DNA from 3 places in the Brevibacillus sp. LEMMJ03 genome. Region 3 is predicted to be linked to each of the others. Evidence: predicted binding sites of a transcription regulator. Region 3 holds the regulator's gene; each other region holds the start of a gene.

What was found. The regulator LexA, encoded in region 3, represses DNA repair genes until DNA is damaged. The targets are predictions, from matches to a motif close to CGAACATATGTTCG.
Region 1: a site for LexA is predicted at 1,832-1,845, ahead of uvrB (excinuclease ABC subunit UvrB). Genes of this name have one in related genera too.
Region 2: a site for LexA is predicted at 1,749-1,762, ahead of FOI68_RS15590 (ImmA/IrrE family metallo-endopeptidase). Genes of this name have one in related genera too.

Annotation. Positions count from the first base shown of each region.
Region 1 is NZ_VKJN01000013.1:85,063-89,160, forward strand. Features, by position in the region: gene FOI68_RS16750 (YcdB/YcdC domain-containing protein) at 1-721, shown strand, start outside; gene FOI68_RS16755 (flagellar hook assembly protein FlgD) at 810-1,742, opposite strand; gene uvrB (excinuclease ABC subunit UvrB) at 1,917-3,893, shown strand; gene uvrA (excinuclease ABC subunit UvrA) at 3,910-4,098, shown strand, end outside.
Region 2 is NZ_VKJN01000012.1:13,107-17,204, forward strand. Features, by position in the region: gene pdaA (delta-lactam-biosynthetic de-N-acetylase) at 1-157, opposite strand, end outside; gene FOI68_RS23555 (hypothetical protein) at 334-486, opposite strand; gene FOI68_RS15585 (winged helix-turn-helix transcriptional regulator) at 729-1,061, shown strand; gene FOI68_RS15590 (ImmA/IrrE family metallo-endopeptidase) at 1,190-1,726, opposite strand; gene FOI68_RS15595 (helix-turn-helix domain-containing protein) at 1,837-2,193, opposite strand; gene FOI68_RS15600 (helix-turn-helix domain-containing protein) at 2,357-2,575, shown strand; gene FOI68_RS15605 (hypothetical protein) at 2,638-2,832, shown strand; gene FOI68_RS15610 (DUF7916 family protein) at 2,899-3,816, opposite strand; gene nagE (N-acetylglucosamine-specific PTS transporter subunit IIBC) at 3,931-4,098, opposite strand, start outside.
Region 3 is NZ_VKJN01000010.1:185,953-190,050, forward strand. Features, by position in the region: gene FOI68_RS14600 (HelD family protein) at 1-778, opposite strand, end outside; gene crcB (fluoride efflux transporter CrcB) at 812-1,177, opposite strand; gene FOI68_RS14610 (DUF896 domain-containing protein) at 1,268-1,465, opposite strand; gene yneA (cell division suppressor protein YneA) at 1,571-1,909, opposite strand; gene lexA (transcriptional repressor LexA) at 2,067-2,690, shown strand; gene FOI68_RS14625 (DUF456 domain-containing protein) at 2,820-3,308, opposite strand; gene FOI68_RS14630 (DUF4269 domain-containing protein) at 3,517-4,086, shown strand.

The sequences.
Region 1 (4,098 bases), on a different contig from region 3:
CGTCTATACGGACGCGCGGGACAGCGGCGAGCAGCACCGCTTTTTTATCTGGGGGTTTTTTGACGAAGGCGTGGGCGACCGGGACAAAGCGTATGCCCTGGGCCAGTTTCCCCGCGACGTGAGCCCGGCGCTGCGCATCCACGTCCTGCTGGAAACGGACGCCGCGTCAGGCCGGCTCATCCGCGTCGTGCTGGACGATGGGCTGCACGGGGGGCGCCCAACGGACAAAAAACGGGATTGGGCGGCCGCCACTGCCCTGCTGGAGCGCCTGCTGCCGGCCGGTACCCACAAGCTGCGCGTGCAGGATACGGGAGGAGAAAACCGGACCTGGATCACCGCCGATCCGGTCGTCAACGGCATTCCCGTCTTTTGGGAGGACGAGCGGGAGGAAGAAGGTGCGTACACTATTTCCGTCAATCCGCTGGACGGTTCGATCAAGGAGGTGTCGCTCGCCCTGCCTGACTGGGCCGCCATCCGCTATCCCTCGCCCGCCGCGGCCGTCTCTGAACAGCAGGCGGTTCAGGCCCTGCTTGCCGCGTACCCGCTGGAGCTGGTGTACGTCCGCGGCGATCGGCCGCATACGGATGGGCAGACCTGGCAGCTTGCCTACGATCTCTCGTTCCGGCAGTCGCGTTCCCACTGCTTTTGCGGCGTGGAAACGAAGGTGGACCTGACCGTTTATGTGGACGGACAAACCGGGACCGTCGTCGTCCGTGAATGAAACGGGCCCGCGAAAGCCAAACAGCCGCACCTGCCTGTTCGGCCGGTACGGCTGTTTTTTTTGTCTTGTGTGAGGGCTCGCGCTAGGGTTATTGCGCAGTTGCTTCGAACCCGACAATCTGGCTCAGCTTCACCTTTTTGTCGTCTTCCAGGACAAACTCCACCATGCCGTTCTTCATGCTGACCGCCTTGATCACGCCGGTGCTTTCGGTGGTGGACGTGGTGCCGTCCGGGTTGGTGGCCGTCTCGGTGTAGGTGATCGTGTAGCCGATCACCTGGGCGTACTGGAGTGTGTTGTTCATCGGCAGGTTGTCCGGCTTCACCGACATGCCGGTCACGTCTTCCAGCTTGATGGTCTTGCCGTTGTCCAACTGGAATTCCACTTTGCCGTCCTTCATCGTAAAGCCGACAATCACGCCGTTCTTGATCTCGTCAACGGTGGTGATGTCGTCCGTCGTATCCGGATTGCCGTCCTTGTCCACCTGCTGCGTCTCCTTGTAGGAGATCTGCTTGCCGATCATTTCCGCGTACTTCAGGCTGTTGTCCAGTTCGGTCCCGGTCATGCCCTTGGACTCCAGGCCGCTCACCCATTCGCGCGGGATCGGTGTCTGCTCGCCCGCGATCCGGAAGTAGATTTTGCCGTTATCCATGGAGACCGATTCGATGACGCCCGTCTTTTTCTCGTGTGTCACTTCGCCGGTCAGCTCGTCCACCTTCTGCAAATCGTAGGTGGCCGTCTTCCCGATCAGGCCCTCATACTCGCGCAGGGTGAGCATGCTGCTGTTGGACTGCTCCATCAGGTTGGCCATTTTCGTGATTTTTTCCACCATGGTCATCATGCTGGTCTGCTGGATAAACTGCGAGTTGTCCATCGGCGAGAGCGGGTCCTGGTTTTTCAACTGCTCCAGCAGCAGTTTCATAAAGGCGTTCTGGTCCAGCTCGGTGGTAAACTCTTTTTTGCCCTTGTAGCTCCAACTGGGCTGTATGTAAGGATTGTTGGTAACGCTTCCTGTGTCTGCCATGGCGATCCTCCCTGACATGTCGGGTGTGTCGTTCACACATACGTAGAGACTCACTATCAGTATCGGCAGAAGCGGGCGGCGGGTGAAGACAAACATTTGTTCGAATTCCGGCTTATTTTTTGAACGATTGTGCTATAATGGAAAATGACATGTGACAAGGAGATGAACGAGGGAATGGACCGTTTTGAATTGGTATCGGAGTATCAGCCGTCCGGTGACCAGCCGACCGCCATTGCCGAACTGGTGAAGGGCGTAAAGGCGGGCAAGCGGCACCAGACGCTGCTGGGGGCGACCGGTACGGGAAAAACCTTTACGGCGGCGCAGGTGATCGCCCAGGTGAACAAGCCGACGCTGGTGATCGCCCACAACAAGACCTTGGCTGCGCAGTTGTGCGCCGAGTTCAAGGAGTTTTTCCCCAAAAACGCCGTCGAATACTTCGTCAGCTACTACGACTACTACCAACCGGAAGCGTACATTCCCCAATCGGATACCTATATCGAAAAAGACTCCAGCATCAACGACGAGATCGACAAGCTGCGCCACTCGGCCACCAGCGCCTTGTTCGAGCGGCGGGACGTGATCATCGTCGCGTCCGTCTCGTGCATTTACGGGTTGGGTTCCCCGGAAGAGTACCGGGAGCTTGTGCTGTCGCTGCGCGTCGGGATGGAGAAAAGCCGGGACGAAGTGCTGCACCGGCTGGTGGACATCCAGTACAACCGCAACGACATCAACTTCACCCGCGGGACCTTCCGCGTCCGCGGGGACGTCGTGGAGATCTTTCCCGCGTCCCACGGCGAACAGGCGATCCGCGTGGAGTTTTTCGGAGACGAGATCGAACGGATCACGGCGATTGACGTGGTGACCGGAGAGATTATCGGCCAGCGCGACCACGTCGCCATCTTCCCGGCATCCCACTACGTGACCCGCGAGGAGAAAATGAAGCGGGCCATCCAGAGCATCGAGGCGGAGCTGGAAGAGCGGCTGGCCGAACTGCGCGCCGCGGGCAAGCTGCTGGAGGCGCAGCGCCTGGAGCAGCGCACCCGCTACGACATGGAAATGATGATGGAGATGGGCTTCTGCTCCGGCATCGAAAACTACTCCCGCCACCTGACGGGGCTGCCGCCGGGGCATCCACCGTACACGCTGCTCGACTATTTTCCGAAAGACTTCCTCGTCATCATCGACGAGTCGCACATGACGCTGCCGCAGATTCGCGGGATGTACAACGGGGACCGGGCGCGCAAGGACGTCCTGGTCGAGCACGGCTTCCGTCTGCCGTCGGCGCGGGACAACCGGCCGCTCACCTTCGAAGAGTTTGAGTCCAAGGTGAATCAGGCGATCTACATCTCCGCCACGCCGGGACCGTACGAGCTGGAGCACTGCCCGGTCGTGGTGCAGCAGGTGATTCGCCCCACCGGCCTGGTCGACCCGACCATTTCCGTGCGGCCGATCAAGGGGCAGATCGACGACCTGATCGGCGAGATTCGGGCCACGATCGCCAAGGATGAGCGCGTGCTGGTCACGACGCTGACGAAAAAGATGGCCGAGGACCTGACCGACTATCTGAAGGAAATCGGGATCAAGGTGCGCTACCTGCACTCCGACATCAAGACGATCGAGCGGATGCAGATCCTGCGCTCCCTGCGGCTGGGGGAATTTGACGTGCTGATCGGGATCAACCTCCTGCGGGAGGGGCTGGACCTGCCCGAAGTGTCGCTGGTGGCGATTCTCGACGCGGACAAGGAAGGGTTCCTCCGCAACGAGCGCTCGCTGATCCAGACGATCGGCCGGGCGGCCCGCAACGCCGAGGGACGCGTCATCATGTACGCCGACCGGATCACCGACTCCATGGCAGCGGCCATCCGGGAGACGGAGCGGCGCCGTTCCATCCAGATCGCGTACAATGAAAAGCACGGCATTACGCCGCAGACCGTGAAGAAAGCCGTCCGCGAAGTGATCGAGGCGACGCGGGTGGCGGAAGAGAAAGCCGAATACCTGCCGCACGCCGACTTCAAGAAGATGTCGAAGAAAGACCGCCTGGCCGTGATTGAACGGATGGAAGAAGAAATGAAGGAAGCGGCGCGCAACCTGATGTTTGAACGCGCGGCCGAACTGCGCGACTTGATACTGGAGCTGAAGGCGGAGCTCTAAGAAAAGAGGTATGTTCATGCCATTGGAACACATCGTGGTAAAAGGCGCTCGCGCCCACAACCTGAAAAACATCGACGTGGTCATCCCCCGGGACAAGTTCGTCGTGCTGACGGGACTCTCCGGTTCCGGGAAGTCGTCGCTCGCGTTTGACACGATTTACGCCGAAGGACAGCGGCGTTACGTGGAATCCCTCTCCGCGTACGCC
Region 2 (4,098 bases), on a different contig from region 3:
CAACGGACTTGAATCCTTCCTGGTCGATGGAAGGAAGCTGGCCGTCCCTGCTCTTTTTAAAGCCAAAATGGTACGCCGTATCCGGATGGGCAGCCGCATGTGCCGTAACGATGGTAACGAGCAGCAAGACAGCGGAAAGAATGGTGAAGCGCTTCATGGTAACCCGCCCTCCTTTGTGACAATAGGCTTCCCGTTTTCTCCTAGCGATATTGTCCCAACAATGTTGGGAAGTTATGTACCGTACCGCGACAAGGCTCTTCGGGAAAGGAACAGCGCGGTGCCACAAACAAAGCGGCCTTCCCCTGCCGCATGGACCGGGAAGGCCGGACGTCCTCAAGCCTCCTCCCAGGGAACGGGACGGGGGGCCGGAATGGGATACTGCTCGGAGCGATCGGGGGTTCCGGCTCGGGTCTTGTCAACGGAACCGACCGGAACCTTGTCTTCCACTTCAAAAATGGCCTTGGCCCTGTCCTTTTGGCCGGGCATGGAGCACTCACCTCCTGACGTTTCCATTCACTAGCATGCCGATCCGCAGGGGGCGGCATACGGGCGGGGGAACGGCCGCGTTTTCCGGCCCCATTTGAAATGGGCTGCAGCCGTAGACGGCAAACGTCATGCCCGCCATTACGGGAATCGACTACACGGCCCATTCCGCCCGATTGTTACAGTCCAGGTTTTGATGCAAGTAAAAAAGAGCGGTATACTGAATGGAGAATGAGGTGATTTCCATGAAGCAGTCTTCTCTGTGCCCGAAGTTTGAAAAAGCCATGCATCTGCTCGGCAAGCGTTGGACAGGGCTGATCTTGCACCAGCTTCTTTCGGGACCGCAGCGTTTTTGTGCGATTGAAGAGGCGCTTCCGATCAGCGGCAGGCTTTTGTCGGAACGGCTGAAGGATTTGGAGAAGGAAGGACTCGTACATCGGGAGGTCTATACGGATTCCGCTCCGGTGAGGGTGGAATATTCGCTTACGGATAAAGGACGCGCACTGGAACCGATCATCAAAGGCGTCGAGAAATGGGCACAAATGTGGATCGAACTGGATCAGGAAGCAGCCAACTGAATGGACCACAAACAAAGCGCCGGACATGTGTTCGGCGCTGATTTATTGGAAAGGACCGCGTCTTTTCGTGCGGGGACGCTTCCCGTAATGGGACATGTTTCGGACATGCTCCGGCGGCAGAGCGGATCTCAAGCGGGACGCGGGCCCCTGCCGTGGAGGCCGGCGACAAACTGGCGGTGCAGGCGTTCGCTGATGATGCGGCGGCGAATCTGGGCGAGCCGTTTTTCGGCGAGCTGCCGGGTCACTCCAAACTCCTGGGCCAGCAAGCAGGCCGGATGGGTCTGGCAGTCGGTGAGTCTCAACTTGGATACCATGAAAAACGGCAGGGCCGCGTAAAGCTGAAACTGCGAAGCCTGAGCCTCCTGCAGGTCGCGGAACGATTTTCTCATCTCAAGCTGTTTCCCGGTGTGACCGCGCAAAATGTGACCCAGCTCATGAAAAAACTGTTCCCGCTGGACCGGCCTGGGCAGGGCGGAATTGATCGTGATGCAGCGGTAGCGGCCGGCTTCGTACCGCATCGACGGGCAAGGGCGGTACACAAGATCAATGCCGAGGGCGTCGGCGACCGCTTCCTCGCGCAGATCTCCCGCATGCCGCATCCCCAGTTCGGCATAAAAAGCGCCCACCCATTTTTCCAGATCCGTTTGTTTGTAATCGCGGAGCATGTTCATTCCCCCTTTTTGCAAAAGAACATATGTTCGGTTTTGCGACAAAAAGAAAATGCCGTGCACGGGACGGGACAGGTGTTCGGAATGGCACGTCCTGCCCCTGCCGGTCATTGTTTGTCCGACTGTCGGGCTTTCCACCGCAAATAGTCGATGTGCTTTTTCACTTCTTCAATCTCGGATGGGCTCAATCCCTCCAAGTCAAAGAACGAAATATGCTCCTCCGGGTTTTTCCGGGTTCCCCACGACGGTGTCGGGTCATCCGTTTTGCCGAGGAGGAAATCGGCGGAGACGTTGAACACATCGGCAGCTTTCGAGAGCAGATGGTTGTCCACGCTCTTTTTCTCACCCGACTCAATCCGCGAGAGCACCGTGTTGTGAATCTGCAATTTTTCGGCCAATTGGATTTGGGACCACCGCCTTTGTTCCCGGAGCCATTTGATCCGTTGACCGACTGTTGACATCATTCGTCACAACCTTTCCGCTATGGCAATAATCATTCTAACAATTTTCCATAACGGAAAACACAACTTTGTTAATTTGACAAAGAACATGTTGACTTTGTGAAAATTGAAACGGTATGATAATGGTTAAGAATTTGCTGATTTGGCAAATAAAGGGGGATGCCGATTGGACAGGGTCAACCTGGAGTTCATCGCAAGACGACGGCTCGAAACGGGGATCACGTTGCAGGACATGGCGGAATCGCTGGGCTTCAAGAACGCGTCTACCTACCTGAAGTACGAAAAGGGCGAGTACGACTTCAAGGCGAACCATCTGCCGGTATTGGCCAGAAAGCTGAAATGCGAACTGCGCGACTTGTTTCAGTGTTTGATTTTGCTGATATGACAAAAAAAGAGGCGAGCAGATCACAGAACGATACGGCGAGAGATCGGTCGGGGGGGAAAGAGGTGGAAGCCCGGGAAGCCAATAAACGGCAGTTGGAAATCTGGAAAAAGACACTGGCGTACGAGCTTGCGATGATGGAGCCCCAAAGCGTTCCTGCCTGCCAGGATTTTCTCCGGCGCTTGGAGTCGTTTGAGCGGGAACTGCAAAGGGAGAGCGAAGCGGCGCTGACCGCCCCGTTTGCCGGGCGGGTGCCGTGATGAAGAAAAGCGGTTTCCCCGAACGGAAGTGCCCGCGGGGAAACCGCTTCGTTGTGCTGCCTGGCGTTACCGCAGGACCGATGCGGCCATCCGCACATAGGTATGCCGTTTTCCGCGTACGGCGATGGAGTAGTGCATGATGTTTTCCGGGATGGCGATGCCGGTGTAGCCAGCGTCGCCGATGTGATACAGATCGGCCCCGGCCATTTTGCTGTTCAGCGCGATCTGGCGAATGGTCGCCTCGTCCGCCCCTTCCTGGCTGGTGCCGGTGGCCAGCAGGGCCAGCGCGCCGTGGCGGTGGACCCGATCGACCATGGCTTTGGCCGCATCAAGCGTGATGCCGGGAATGGTGCCGGGCGAGGGGAGCAGGATGATGTCCGCCCCCGCTTCGATAAATCCGACGATCGTCTGCTCTCCCACCAAATCGCCGCCGGCTTCATCTGCTACGCCAGCGCCGTGCATTTTCCCGGCCATGATCAACATGTCTTCGCCCATGACTTCACGGGCGGTGCGGATCGCCTGCCCGATTTCCCGGTTGGTCACTCCGGTCTTGGGGTTGCCGGTCAGGCAGAGGAAGTCAAATCCGAGCTGTTTCGCCTCGGCAAAGGTCTCCGCCGAGGCCAGCCGCCCTGGGGGCAGGGTGAGCAGTTGTTCCGCCGGTCTGGCCTGTGGATCGACCGGTTCCAGATTGAGGCCGACGGGACGTCCGATGAGCCGTTTTAGCTCGTGTACCGTCTCATCGGGTGCGGAGGCGGTCAGTCCCTCCACGTGTGGCTGAAACGCGTCAAAGAAATTGAGCAGGATCATGTCGGCTCCAAAGGCGGCGGCCAGTTCCGCGTTGGTGACGCTGGGGTAGAGCGGGGCGACGGCGGAGATCACCTCGGCCACCAGCACCCGCCCTTCCGAGGCCTTGATCGCCTGCTTCAAATCCTGCCCGGTCATCTGCGAAAAATCGGAAGCAGTGCAGTCCAACAATCGTTTCATCGTCTTCCTCCCTGTGACAACAATGTCGTGCCGACATAAAGCAGCCCACCCGGCGCGGCAGGGCGCGGCCGGGTGGGAAAGTGCATCGTCGTCTGGCGAGCGTCGATACGGGGCTTACATCTTTTTGATTTCGTCCTTCAGCGCTTCCGACTGGGGACCGAAGACGACCTGTACGCTGCCCTGCCCCAGTTTCATTACGCCGGCCGCCCCGAGATCGCGCAGGCCTTTTTCGTTGACGACCTTGTCATCCTTCAAGACCAGCCGCAGGCGGGTGATGCACGC
Region 3 (4,098 bases):
CCGATATGTAGTTGAGAAACAGGCGGTTCGGCGCAAACACCATGAATTTTTTCGACATCATCGAGTCCTGGTAGTTGTAAATCAGGTAGGAGAGGCGGTGCAGCGCGATGGTGGTCTTCCCGCTCCCGGCCACCCCCTGGACGACGATGGGACGGTCTTTGTCCGCCCGAATGATGTCGTTTTGTTCGGACTGGATGGTCGCCACGATGTCCTTCAGCCGACTGTCGTTTGTCTGGTTCAGATTGGCGGCGAGAAACTCATCGATAAACCCTTCCTGGAGAAACTCGTCGGGATGGCCCATTTCCCGGTGGATCGTCTCCTTGACCGCCCCGTCGTAGATTCCGGTAATCTTCCCCTTTTCGATGGCAAAGTTCCGCTTCAGGCGAACTTCTCCGCGGACGATGCCCTTGTCGGTCCGGTAGAAGGCGTCCTTGCTCTCGCCGCTGTAGTAGAGGCCGGCAATCGGAGCACGCCAGTCCACGACCAGCGCATCAAACGTATCGCTCCGGACGATCCCGCGCTTGCCAATATAGACGATGTCCAGCTCGTACGTCTCGTCCTTGAGAAAGTCCACCCGGCCGAAGTACGGTTTGTCCTTCCCTTGGTCTTCCAGATACCGCAGTTCCTTGGCCTTTTTGTAAGCGACCACCTGCTTCACGTAGTCGTCGGTCACTTCCCGAACTTCTTCGCGCAGCATCTCGATCTCCCGTTCGATGGCGGACACCGTTTCATCCAGCCGTTTTTGTTCCCGTTCGTAATCCGGATGCCGAATCGTCACGTCCATACTCCTTTCGCTTCGAACGCGGCTGGCTCAGCCCACATGCCGGCCCAGCCAGACCCCGGCTCCGCAGGCCAACAGGCCAATGCCTACGCTGAGCAGCACATACGCCAATCCGCGTCCGATGTTCCCGTCTCCGAAAAAGGTGACCACCTCCAGAGAAAAGGTGGAAAAGGTCGTAAAGCCGCCCAACAGCCCGGTGGTGAAGAGCAGGTACAGCTCCGGTGAGAGAAACCCCCGCTCCTTTCCCCAGGCGTACAAGAGCCCGATGCAAAACGAACCCACAACGTTGGCCGCCCACGTACCTGCCGGCCAGCCCGGCTGGTTCATCACCAAGCCCAATCCGTACCGCATGATTGATCCCACGGCGCCGCCCACTGCGACAACCAGCCACGACATGCGCATTCCTCCCTGTTCGGCCCATTTCGTCGTAGAAAAAGACATCCAAGCGTCATGCGTGGATGCCTTCCTGTGCCAGTACACGTTATCTTAATGTTTGGGACCGTTGTCTTCAAGATCTTCCACATAGCGGATCGATTCCAGGTTGGCCCGCAGGGACGCCTTGACAGCATCGATGTACTTGCGCCGCAGCGCCTGCTGCTCCTGTTTTTCTTCGTCGGTCAGGCCCTCTTCGCGGGATTTCTTGGCCAACTCGTTGATCCGTTTGATTTCCGCGTCGGTTACCACAGCCTCTCCCCCTACTCTCGGTAATGCCGCTCTATTATAACACATCGGCGGCACAACGCAAACGAAAGGAAATACTTGGGCCTGCTCCGCTGCCTGCGCTGCCGTCTACTCTCCGACGGGAACAGCCAGGCGCTGTCCGGGGTAAATGTTGGAGTTGTCCAGCCGGTTCATCTTTTTGATCGCGTACACCAGTTCACGCACTTCCATGCCGGCTTCGTCCTGGTACTGGACGGCAATTTTCCACAAGCTGTCCCCCGGCTGAACCGTCACTTCCTTCACGGGAACGACCGACGCCGACTCCGATGCGAACACAAGTTCTGTCAAGAAGTAAAAAAAGAGAGAGAATACCACGAAAAACACCAATGCTTGACCGCGTGTCACACCGATGCGGCTGCGGCGCTCCGGTTTTTTGGCAAAGCGGTTGTGTGCGGAAATTGCATGCATGATACCATCCCCCTGCAAACATACGTTCTATCGTCTTGTTCTCATCATAATGCGAACATGTGTTTTGTGTCAAGTTGAAATCGAACTTATGTTTGTCGAACGCAAGATCCCATGGTATAATATAGAAAACATGTTCGAGAAAACAGGGGTGTGGTCCATGTCCAAGCTATCCAATAGACAACAAGCCATTATCGACTTCATTCGCAAGGAAGTCCGCGACAAGGGGTATCCTCCGTCCGTTCGGGAAATCGGCGAGGCCGTCGGGCTGGCCTCCAGCTCCACCGTCCACGGTCACCTGGCCCGGCTGGAAAAGAAGGGGCTGATCCGGCGCGATCCCACCAAGCCGCGCGCGATTGAGCTGTTGACCGATGGCGACCGCTACCAGGAGGACTTCGAAGAATCCGTCGTTCGTGTGCCCGTCATCGGGAAGGTAACGGCAGGGCAGCCGATTACGGCGGTGGAACACGTCGAGGATTACTTTCCCCTGCCGGAGCACATCGTCACCTCGGACAAGGTGTACATGCTCCGCGTGTCGGGCGACAGCATGATCGAGGCGGGCATCCTCGACGGCGACTACGTCATCGTGCGCCAGCAAAACGTGGCCAACAACGGCGACATCGTCGTGGCCATGACCGATGAGGACGAAGCCACCGTCAAGCGCTTCTTCAAGGAAAAAAACCACTTCCGCCTGCAGCCGGAAAACTCCACGATGGAACCGATCATTCTGGACTCGGTCACGATTCTGGGGAAAGTGATCGGGGTGTACCGGTTGATTCACTAGCAAAAGGAGGAGCCCGTATCTTTCCCGACCGTAGGCGAAAGATACGGGCTCCTTTCTGTGTATCGTCGCGGTCAGACCGGAACGATCCGGGGCAGGGGTTGCATCCCGCTGCCCATTCGATTCACGGGCCTACAAGGCGGCGATGAAGAACCAAATGATCATCACGATTTGCAGGACGACCTTGACGACCGCGCTGCCGAGAAATCCGACAAGCGATCCCACGCCCGCCTTAACCGCCCGCTCGAGCGGTTGGTTGGAGACGAACAGCTCCACCAGCACCACAAACAGGAACGGCAGGATCAGCATCCCGAACGGCGGAAACAGGAAAATCCCGAGAAAAATGCCGACCGCCGCGGCAATCGACGACCACTTGGAACCGCCGTACCGCTTCACGAAGTACATGTTGGTCAGCAAATCGGCTCCGTACAGCAGCACGCTCAGCACCGCCATCCCCCACCAGAACGACGCCGGCAGCCCGGCTCCCGGTTCGGCGAGGACAAAGTGGTACAGCAGGAACCCTGCCCACAGCAATATCGTATCCGGCAAAACCGGCAGAAAAATACCGGCGATGCTTGCGACAAACAACGCCACGATGACGATCCACAGCAGTATCTCCATCGGGTACACTCCTTTCTGTAAGGATATACGGATCAGGGCGCCATCCGTTGCATCATTCTTTTCATCCTTGTCCACATTTTTGCCTGATCAGCCCCGTCCGAACCCCGGCGGTACGGGCGGACGGCGCTGACAGAATCCAATTACGACGGCCGGGGGCATGACCGCGTCCTGTTTGTCAAAACGCTTCCCCCGCAGGAGGAAGACTGAGGTGAACAACTGGCACGACCTCACGTATCTGCAAGCGGGAACCCCCCGACAGCGCGCCGCCTGGGAGGCCATCCACCGCTTGGGCATCATGGAGCGGCTTCAGGCATACCAGCCGGTGCTGGCGGGAACGATTCCGCTGGACATCGACGTGGCGGACAGCGATTTGGACGTGATCTGCTGCGCGAGCGATTTGGACGCATTCGATCGCTTCGTTCGCGATGCGTTTGGCCGGCAGGACGGCTTTTCCCAGCAACGCTGTGACGTCAACGGCGTGCCGTCCAGCGTCACTTCCTTTTGGCACGGCGGATTTGCGTTCGAACTGTTCGCCCAGCCCGTACCCGCCGATCGGCAAAACGCCTACCGCCACATGGTGATGGAGGCCCGCCTGCTGGCCCTCTCCGGCGAACAGGCCAGAGAGGGTATCCGGGAGCTGAAGCGGAACGGAATGAAAACGGAGCCTGCGTTCGCCCGCTATTTCGGCATTCCCGGCGACGATCCCTATCAAGCCCTGCTGGAGTGGGAACGGTACAGCGACGCGGAGCTGGCGGAACTCATACAAAAAAGAACCTGATGACTGGTCATA